Regions from separate parts of the Shewanella sp. W3-18-1 genome, predicted to be linked through region 2. Evidence: predicted binding sites of a transcription regulator. Region 2 holds the regulator's gene; the other holds the start of a gene.
The links. The regulator NrdR, encoded in region 2, represses ribonucleotide reductase genes. The targets are predictions, from matches to a motif close to AAACACNANATNTNGTGTTT.
Positions count from the first base shown of each region.

Region 1: a site for NrdR is predicted at 2,541-2,560, ahead of nrdA (class 1a ribonucleoside-diphosphate reductase subunit alpha). Genes of this name have one in related genera too.

Region 1 covers NC_008750.1:2,240,041-2,245,056, forward strand. Annotated here, with positions in the region: gene nrdB (class Ia ribonucleoside-diphosphate reductase subunit beta) at 1-34, opposite strand, end outside; gene nrdA (class 1a ribonucleoside-diphosphate reductase subunit alpha) at 99-2,387, opposite strand; gene SPUTW3181_RS10075 (HAD family hydrolase) at 2,781-3,449, opposite strand; gene ubiG (bifunctional 2-polyprenyl-6-hydroxyphenol methylase/3-demethylubiquinol 3-O-methyltransferase UbiG) at 3,451-4,161, opposite strand; gene gyrA (DNA gyrase subunit A) at 4,546-5,016, shown strand, end outside.
Region 2 covers NC_008750.1:1,393,728-1,398,743, reverse strand. Annotated here, with positions in the region: gene SPUTW3181_RS06365 (riboflavin synthase) at 26-682, opposite strand; gene ribD (bifunctional diaminohydroxyphosphoribosylaminopyrimidine deaminase/5-amino-6-(5-phosphoribosylamino)uracil reductase RibD) at 694-1,848, opposite strand; gene nrdR (transcriptional regulator NrdR) at 1,956-2,405, opposite strand; gene glyA (serine hydroxymethyltransferase) at 2,606-3,859, opposite strand; gene ettA (energy-dependent translational throttle protein EttA) at 4,049-5,016, shown strand, end outside.

The DNA of each region.
Region 1 (5,016 bases), 850 kb from region 2:
CGTTAGGTGTTTGACAGAAGGTAGAGTAGGCCATGTTGCTATTTTTCCAATGGGCAGGGATCCCAAAGGGACCCCTGCAAAACCGTTAACGTATAAGACTAGATTTTACAGGCACCGCCTGCACATCCATCATCTTCTTTCTCTAGGTTGGTGATGTCATCGTGTTGATCCGATGCACCATCGCGAGTGTTATGGTAGTACAAGGTTTTTACACCCAACTTATAGGCATTGAGCAAATCTTTCAGTAGCGTCTGCATTGGCACTTTACGGCCTTCGAAACGGGAAGGATCGTAGTTAGTGTTGGCCGAAATCGCTTGGTCAACGAACTTCTGCATAATGCCCACTAGCTGTAAGTAACCGTCGTTGCTTGGCATTTTCCATAGCAATTCATAGTTATCTTTTAGGGTGTCAAAATCAGGCACTACTTGCTTGAGTTGACCGTCCTTACTGGCTTTTACGCTGATAAGTCCACGTGGTGGCTCGATACCGTTAGTCGCATTTGAAATTTGTGATGATGTTTCAGACGGCATCAAGGCAGACAATGTTGAGTTACGTAAACCGTACTGCTTAATATCGCTGCGCAGTGATTCCCAGTCTAAATGTAACGGCTCATTACAAATCTTATCTAAGTCACGTTTGTAAGTATCAATTGGCAAAATACCTTGGGAGTAGGTGGTTTCGTTAAATAACGGACAAGCACCTTGCTCTTTCGCCAAGTTCATAGAGGCTTTCAGTAAGTAGAACTGAATGGCTTCAAAGGTTCGATGAGTCAGATTGTTTGCACTGCCATCAGAATACCTCATGCCATTTTTGGCTAAGTAGTTCGCGAAGTTAATTACACCTATACCGAGTGTGCGGCGGTTCATTGATGCAATTTGTGCCGCTTTTATTGGATAATCTTGGTAATCCAATAGGTTATCAAGTGCACGTACCGCTAAGTCGGCCAAGCGCTCAAGTTCTGAAAGTTCCTTAATCGCTCCGAGGTTTAAGGCTGACAAAGTGCAAAGGGCGATTTCGCCATTAGGATCATCAATGTTATTTAATGGCTTAGTTGGCAGTGCGATTTCAAGACAGAGGTTAGATTGTCTGATCGGCGCAACTTTTGAATCGAATGGGCTGTGAGTGTTACAGTGATCCACGTTTTGGATATAGATACGACCTGTCGAAGCGCGTTCTTGCATCATCAGTGAAAACAGTTCGACGGCTTTAATGGTCTTCTTACGAATGCTGCTGTCTTGCTCATATTGCAGATATAAACGCTCAAATTCGGCTTGATCCTCAAAGAAGGCATCGTACAAACCGGGTACATCCGATGGGCTGAATAAACTAATATTCTCGCCTTTGATCAGACGTTGATACATGACTTTGTTCAGCTGCACACCGTAATCAAGATGACGGATACGGTTGTCTTCTACGCCACGGTTATTTTTCAATACCAGCAGAGATTCGACTTCTAAATGCCAAATAGGATAGAACAGGGTTGCAGCACCGCCACGTACACCGCCTTGAGAGCAAGACTTGACCGCCGTTTGGAAATACTTATAGAAAGGTAAACAACCTGTGTGGAAGGCTTCGCCGCCACGGATTGGGCTACCTAATGCACGAATACGACCGGCGTTAATGCCGATACCCGCACGTTGGCTAACGTACTTCACGATTGACGATGCGGTCGCGTTGATTGAGTCTAAGCTATCGCCACATTCAATTAATACGCATGAACTGAATTGACGCGTTGGCGTACGAACACCCGCCATAATAGGTGTGGGTAAGGATATCTTAAAAGTTGATACCGCATCATAGAAATCTTTCACGTATTTCAGACGTGTTTCTTTTGGATAACGGGCAAACAAACAGGCCGCCACCAGAATATAGAGGAACTGGGCGCTCTCATAAATCTCGTGGGTCACGCGGTTTTGAACTAAATACTTGCCTTCAAGCTGTTTAACCGCTGCGTAGGAGAAATTCATATCGCGCCAGTGGTCGATATAGGTATCCATAAGATCAAGTTCTTCGCGGGTATAATCCTGCAGAATGTGCATATCATACTTGCCAAGTTCAACGAGTTTAGTCACATGATCGTACAAGGCTGGCGGTTCGAATTGACCAAAGGCCTTCTTACGCAAATGAAACACCGCTAAACGGGCAGCAAGGAACTGGTAGTCCGGTGATTCGGGTGAAATTAAATCCGCTGCCGCTTTGATAATGGTTTCGTGGATAGTTTCGGTGGGAATACCATCGTAAAACTGCAAATGCGAGCGAAGTTCAACTTCAGAAACAGAAACGTTTTTTAATCCCTTGGCTGCCCAAGTAATTACGCGGTGTATTTTTTCGAGATCGATATTCTCACGTTCACCACAGCGTTTTGTGACTGTTATAGTGCTATTCATTGAAGAGAGGCCTTGGTTCTGATATCTATTCAGGTGAGCTAAGTCACCGTACGTTTCCTTGTAAAACAATCAACAAACATCCCTTAAATACTGCTGACCTCCTAAAATGGCGTCAATTGAGTGGGGAGTTTTTAGTGTGTCTGATTGTTACCGATACACAAGATATGGTGTTTTAAATAATCTGAGATACAAGATAGTGAGGTTTGACGCTATTTGCAAGTTAGAATTTCGGGGGTATCTTGTGGATATCTTGAGGATAAGCAGTTGTGTTAGTAATGGCTAACCCTGAAGTGCTATTTCAGAGTAGCGTACATGATCCATGTCGACTTTTTGCGCGATCTCACTTGAGATCGCGATCGCTAAAATAAGCAGCAGTTCGATCAAACCACTCAACTAACGGGTTGCAACTAAAGCCTGATGGACAGCCAAAGGTGAACTAAATTGTGCCAATGCTGGCCAATTTTGTGGTTTATCTTCTTCCCCTAGATAACCCCATAATGCCACACCGCCGACCATACCTGCCGCTTTGGCCGCGAGTAAATCTCGTTCAGCATCTCCTAAGTACAGTATATGTTCAGGGGCGCAGTTAAGCTGCTGCGCACCCAGTAACATAGGCGCCGTATGGGGTTTAGCATAGCGGGTTGAATCGCCGCTGATAACAACTTGCATCCGCTGGTGCAAATTCAGTTTTTTAACCAGCGGGCGAGTAAAGCGCGCTGGTTTATTGGTAATAACGCCAAATGGCAGTTGCTGTAGCTCAAGCCAGTCGAGCAATACATCCATACCGGTAAATAATCGACAATAGTCGCCATTAATACGTTGATAGTGGGCGAGTAGCCCTTGCTGGATCTGAATACGCAGGGACTCATCAGCATTGGGGAGCGCGGCATCAACTAAGGCAAAACTGCCGTGGGAAGCGGCGCTGCGTAGTAGCTCGAAGGGTTTTGCTTCAATCCCCGCGTCACAGAGACTTAAGTTCAGTGCCTGCACAAGATCTGGCGCGGTATCGGCAAGCGTACCATCAAGATCAAACAGTACCGCTTTAACCTGTGACAAACTCATGTTAATCAACCTTCTGGGTTGCAATCATATAATTGACATCAACCCTTGGGGTGTACTTAAAAATGCCTGTTAGTGGGTTATAGGTTATTCCAACAGCGTCTTTGCAGATAAGATCTGTATTATCTACCAGCTCGATCAGCTCTGAGGGTTTGATAAATTTATTATGATCATGGGTGCCAACTGGTAGCATTTTTAGCAGGTATTCGGCACCTAAAATCGTTTCAACATAAGATCTTAGATTGCGGTTAATGGTTGAGAAAAATACGAAGCCACCGGGTTTTACCATATCGCAGCAAGCCTTGATGACCGACTGCGGATTAGGCACATGCTCGAGCATTTCCATGCAAGTTACCACATCGTAATAGCCTTGATGATCTTGGCTATGGGCTTCGGCCGTATTTTTTACATAAGTGATGTTTACACCGGTTTCCAGCGCGTGAAGACGCGCGACTTCTAAGGGTTCTTCACCCATATCCAGACCATCAACCTCGGCACCGATACGCGCCATGCTTTCAGATAAAATGCCTCCACCACAACCCACATCGAGCACTTTTTTACCGAAAATACCGCCAGTGGTTTGATCGATATAGTTTAAGCGCAGCGGGTTTAGTAGATGCAGCGGCTTAAATTCGCCGTTAAGATCCCACCAAGTCTCGGCCATACGTTCAAACTTTGCGATTTCCTGTGGGTCTACATTGGTATTATGTTGCATGGGATTACCTGAAGCGGCTGTATTGTGCGGCTATTATAACGACTATGATTGATAAACAAAGTGTTCGCTGGCTCTAAGTCCTTGTGGTTGAGTGAAATTTAGACAATTTTCATCTCTGTAGCAACTCACTGTGCCCTAAGTCGCCTTTTCTGTTTACAGATTAACCAAGGTTTGAGCTCAAATTGGCATAAAACCTTGTCTTTTTCCAAGTTCACAAGTCTAAATTGATAGTGTTTTCATCTATTAAGTTGCTTCCTTCTCAATTCGATAATGATAGGTCTGGCGACATTAAATAACTGTGTTAGAATGCCAAATCACGTTTTTGGGCTAGGCAATGATACGGATTATACGTTGTCGGCTATTTTTCAGGGGAACGAGCAGTTTATGACTGATCTGGCATCATCTATTTCGCCAATTAATATCGAAGACGAACTAAAGAATTCGTACCTTGATTACGCCATGAGCGTTATCGTGGGACGTGCATTACCAGACGTGCGCGACGGCTTAAAGCCGGTTCATCGCCGCGTTCTGTTTGCCATGAGTGAATTGAAGAACGATTGGAACAAGCCTTACAAAAAATCTGCCCGTGTGGTTGGTGACGTCATCGGTAAATATCACCCCCATGGTGATTCTGCTGTTTATGACACTATCGTCCGTATGGCCCAGCCATTCTCACTGCGTTATACCTTAGTAGACGGCCAAGGTAACTTCGGTTCGGTCGACGGTGACTCAGCGGCGGCAATGCGTTATACCGAAATCCGTATGGATAAGTTAGCGCACCAATTACTGGCCGATCTTGAAAAAGAGACAGTGGATTTCGTCCCTAACTACGACGGCACCGAACAAATTCCAGCC
Region 2 (5,016 bases):
TCTTAGCAGAACGATTGCCAGTGCACTAACGCACAAACCCGGCACGGGCTAACATTTCCATGGTGACGCCACCGCTCTTGCTGTCTTTGCCATCATAATTCATCAAGCGTTCAAGATAACGGGCGATTAAATCCACTTCGATATTCACCTTATCGCCCGCTTGCAGGTCGATTAAGGTGGTTTCACCTGCGGTATGGGGCACTATGGTCAAGCGGAATCGACTGCCGTCCACTTCGTTCACCGTCAGACTCACGCCGTCAATGGTAATGGAACCTTTGTGGGCTATGTAACGCCCAAGCTCTGCGGGTGCGGCTAACCAAAACTCGATGGCTTGCCCACGCACTAAGCGTTGCTCAACCGTTGCAATACCGTCCACATGGCCGCTGACCATATGGCCACCTAAACGCGTGGTGGGAGTAACGGCCTTTTCAAGATTCACTTTAGTGCCCACTTTATAGTTGGCAAACCCGGTTAGACTCACTGTTTCTGCTGAAACATCAGCCACATAACCGTCGGCTAGTTGCTGCACAACCGTTAAGCACACGCCATTGGTGGCAATACTGTCGCCTAAACGCACATCGGTTAAATCCAGTTTGCCGCTCGCCACGGTAAGACGAATATCATCGCCTTTACGCTCCAGTTTTCGCAGGATGCCAACGGCTTCAATAATCCCAGTAAACATGGTTAACTCACTTAATTAAATAAAGAAGTATCAAGCTTAACACTCAAGGTTAAACGGGTATCAGGCCCTATTTTGCGCTCATCGACCAACGTGAGTGCAGGAATGTGTGCCATGGTTTGATAATCGGGCAGTTGCAGCAGATTACGACCATGCCCACCGAGGATTTTCATCGCTTGGTATAGCACTAACTCATCGGCAAGCCCCTCTGCTAAAAAAGCGCCCGCTAAGGTTGCCCCCGCTTCCACCAGCACGTGATTACAGCTTTGGCCTAAATAGCTTAATAGTTCAGGAAGCGAGACGCGACCTTCAATTGCAGGTAACAGGAGGCAACTCACATGGGAGGGCAATTGTGCTTGAAAGTCTGCGGGATAAGCCACGGTCGAGACCAAGAGTATCGGCGATACAATAGCCAAACATGCAGCAGATAACGGCAAACGGGCGCGACTGTCGAGTATGACTCTTAATGGCTGAAGTAATTGCGCCTCGGTTACCCTGTCTTTTAAGCTACCAAGCTCTTGATAACGCACATTAAGCAAAGGATCGTCTGCCAGTATGGTTTCGATCCCCGTAACTAGCGCGCAGGAACGTAAGCGTAAGCGCTGCACATCCCGGCGCGATTCTGGGCCAGTTATCCATTTAGACACACCATTAGACAGCGCAGTTTTTCCATCAAGACTTGCGGCTAATTTTACCGTAACTCTGGGTAAACCTGATTCCATCCGCTTCATAAAGCCTAAATTTAAGGCATAGGCTTCATCGCGATGTAATCCCACATCCACTTCAATGCCGGCGTCGCGCAGCATTTGAATACCGCGCCCCCCCACTTGCGGATTTGGATCTTCTACCGCCACCACCACACGTTTAACGCCAATATTGATCAGCGCCAAGGCGCAGGGCGGTGTGCGACCATAATGACTGCATGGCTCTAAGGTGACATAGGCTGTTGCGCCGCGGGCGCGTTCACCAGCCATACGTAGCGCATGCACTTCGGCGTGGGGTTCACCCGCTTTTTGATGATAACCTTCACCGATGATTTGGTTATCTTTAACGATAACGCAGCCCACACTAGGATTGGGCCGAGTGGTATAAAAGCCTTTGCGTGCCAATTGAATCGCGCGGCTCATCATTTGAATATCGAGTGCGGACCAAGTTATGTTCAAGCTCATGTTCAACCCTGTTGTTAAAGGTTTCGGCTTTCACCTGTCTTATAAATCTGTTTTTTACGTCTGCGACAACTGCACGTCAACCTTCTAAGGCGACAAAAGCTGAATAACTACTTTTGCAGTTTGGCGATGGCTTCGCCAAATTCAGACACGTCTTCGAAGGCGCGGTATACGGAAGCAAAACGTATATAGGCAACTTTATCGAGGTTCATCAATTGTTCCATCATCAAGTTACCCACCATTTCTGACGGCACTTCCCGCTCGCCCGTGGCGCGCAGAGTGGACTTGATTTTGCTGAGCGCTTGCTCGATTTCATCCATAGACACAGGACGTTTTTCAACGGCGCGCAACATTCCACTTTGGAGTTTTTCTTCATCGAAGGGTTGGCGTGAACCATCGCGCTTGATCACCCTAGGCATGACTAACTCGGCACCTTCAAAGGTGGTAAATCTTTCATGGCATTCGGTGCATTCTCGGCGACGGCGCACTTGATGGCCTTCCGCCACTAATCGAGAATCGATGACTTTAGTATCTGTCGCGCTGCAAAATGGACAATGCATTGAGCCTCCTGCCAGTGAATGACGTAAAGCCGTTGGCTTTACTATGTTATCTAAGGTTAGCCTGTTTGGTTTAAGTCTAAGATTTTAGCAATAAAAATGGCCGCTTAATGCGGCCATGGGATTTTATCCTATTTATGGGCTGAGGTTAACCATCTGATGCTTGTTAGGCTCAGCACCACAAAAAGGAGACTATTTACAGATTAACCGTAAACAGGGAAGCGTGCGCACAGTGCCAATACTTGGCCTTTAACACGCTCAATCACTGCAGGATTGTTAGCATCATCAAGGATGTCACAAATCCAGCCGGTCAGCTCTTTCGATTCCGCTTCTTTAAAGCCGCGGCGCGTAATGGCTGGCGTACCGATACGCACACCTGATGTCACAAAGGGTGAACGTGGATCATTTGGCACTGAGTTTTTGTTCACGGTAATGTTAGCACTACCTAAGGCGGCATCGGCTTCTTTACCCGTTAAGTCACGACCAATCAGGTCAACTAGCATTAAGTGGTTGCTGGTTCCGCCAGAGACGATTTTGTAACCGCGCTCAAGGAACACTTCAACCATAGCTTTAGCGTTGTTAACCACTTGCTGTTGGTAAACTTTAAATTCTGGCTCTAGGGCTTCTTTGAACGCCACCGCTTTACCAGCGATAACGTGCATCAATGGGCCACCTTGACCGCCTGGGAATACCGCAGAGTTCAACTTTTTGTACAAGTCTTCATCGTCAGCAGCAGATAAGATCACGCCACCACGAGGACCCGCTAAGGTTTTGTGGGTCGTAGATGTCACAACGTGCGCGTGTGGTACTGGGTTTGGATAAACGCCCGCAGCAATAAGACCGGCAACGTGCGCCATATCAACAAATAGGTAAGCACCTATTTTATCTGCGATTTCACGCATTTTTGCCCAGTCAACGATACCTGAATAGGCAGAGAAACCGCCGATCATCATCTTAGGCTTGTGTTCTATGGCAATACGTTCCATCTCTTCGTAGTCAATTTTGCCAGACTCGTCGATACCGTAAGGAATGATGTTGTACAGTTTGCCAGAGAAGTTAACGGGTGAACCGTGGGTCAAGTGACCACCGTGGGCTAAGTTCATGCCCAATACGGTATCGCCAGGTTTTAACAATGCCATGTAAACAGCGCTGTTTGCCTGTGAACCTGAATGAGGTTGTACGTTAGCGTAAGTTGCGCCAAACAGTTGTTTAGCACGTTCAATCGCTAAGGTTTCAACTACGTCCACATACTCACAACCACCGTAGTAACGCTTGCCTGGATAGCCTTCAGCGTACTTATTGGTTAACTGTGAACCTTGCGCTTCCATCACGCGTGGACTGGTGTAGTTTTCAGAAGCAATCAGCTCAATATGCTCTTCTTGACGCAGAGTTTCATTCTGAATTGCGTTAAACAGTTCCGGATCATAATCTGCGATATTCATATCTTTTTTCAGCATTGCTTACTCCAGCTGCCAATTCTTATAGGTAGGGTTGCGCGGTATTCTACTCGGATCGTGACCACAATCCCAGTATTTGAAACATGAAATTCCTGCAGATAGTGCTTGAACTTGGCTCATTGTCGAGTTGAGTTCGGCGCGCAATCGAGTAGAATTAGCCGCATCATTAGTCACTTAAGATAGAGAAAAATGGCTCAGTTTGTTTACAGCATGCTGCGAGTGGGTAAAGTTGTTCCACCTAAGAAGCAGATCCTTAAAGATATTTCTTTAAGCTTTTTCCCCGGTGCCAAAATTGGCGTATTAGGCCTCAACGGTTCAGGTAAATCCACCCTACTGCGCATTATGGCGGGTATCGACACCGAAATTGAAGGTGAAGCGCGCCCAATGCCGGGCCTCAAGATTGGTTACCTGCCGCAGGAGCCTAAACTCGATCCGACACAAACCGTGCGTGAAGCGATTGAAGAAGCGGTTTCTGAAGCCAAAAACGCCTTAAAACGCTTAGACGAAGTTTATGCTGCCTACGCAGAACCCGATGCAGACTTCGATGCCCTTGCCAAAGAACAAGGCGAACTCGAAGCCATTATTCAAGCCCAAGATGCCCATAACTTAGAGCATATCCTCGAGCGCGCCGCTAACGCCCTGCGTCTGCCGGATTGGGATGAGAAAATCGAAGTGTTATCGGGTGGTGAACGTCGCCGCGTGGCGATTTGTCGCTTGCTGCTTGAAAAGCCAGAAATGCTACTCCTCGACGAACCCACCAACCACTTGGATGCTGAGTCCGTGGCATGGCTTGAGCACTTCCTGCAGGAATATGCCGGTACTGTGGTCGCGATTACCCATGACAGATACTTCCTCGACAATGCTGCTGGCTGGATTTTAGAACTCGACCGCGGTGAAGGTATCCCATGGGAAGGTAACTATTCTTCATGGCTTGAGCAAAAAGATGCACGCTTAAAGCAAGAATCTGCCGCAGAAAGCGCCCGTCAAAAAACCATTGCGAAAGAATTAGAATGGGTGCGCCAAGGCGCTAAAGGCCGTCAGTCTAAGGGCAAAGCCCGTATGGCGCGCTTTGAAGAACTGAATACTAACGATTACCAAAAACGCAACGAAACCAACGAGCTGTTTATTCCGCCCGGACCGCGTTTAGGTGACAAAGT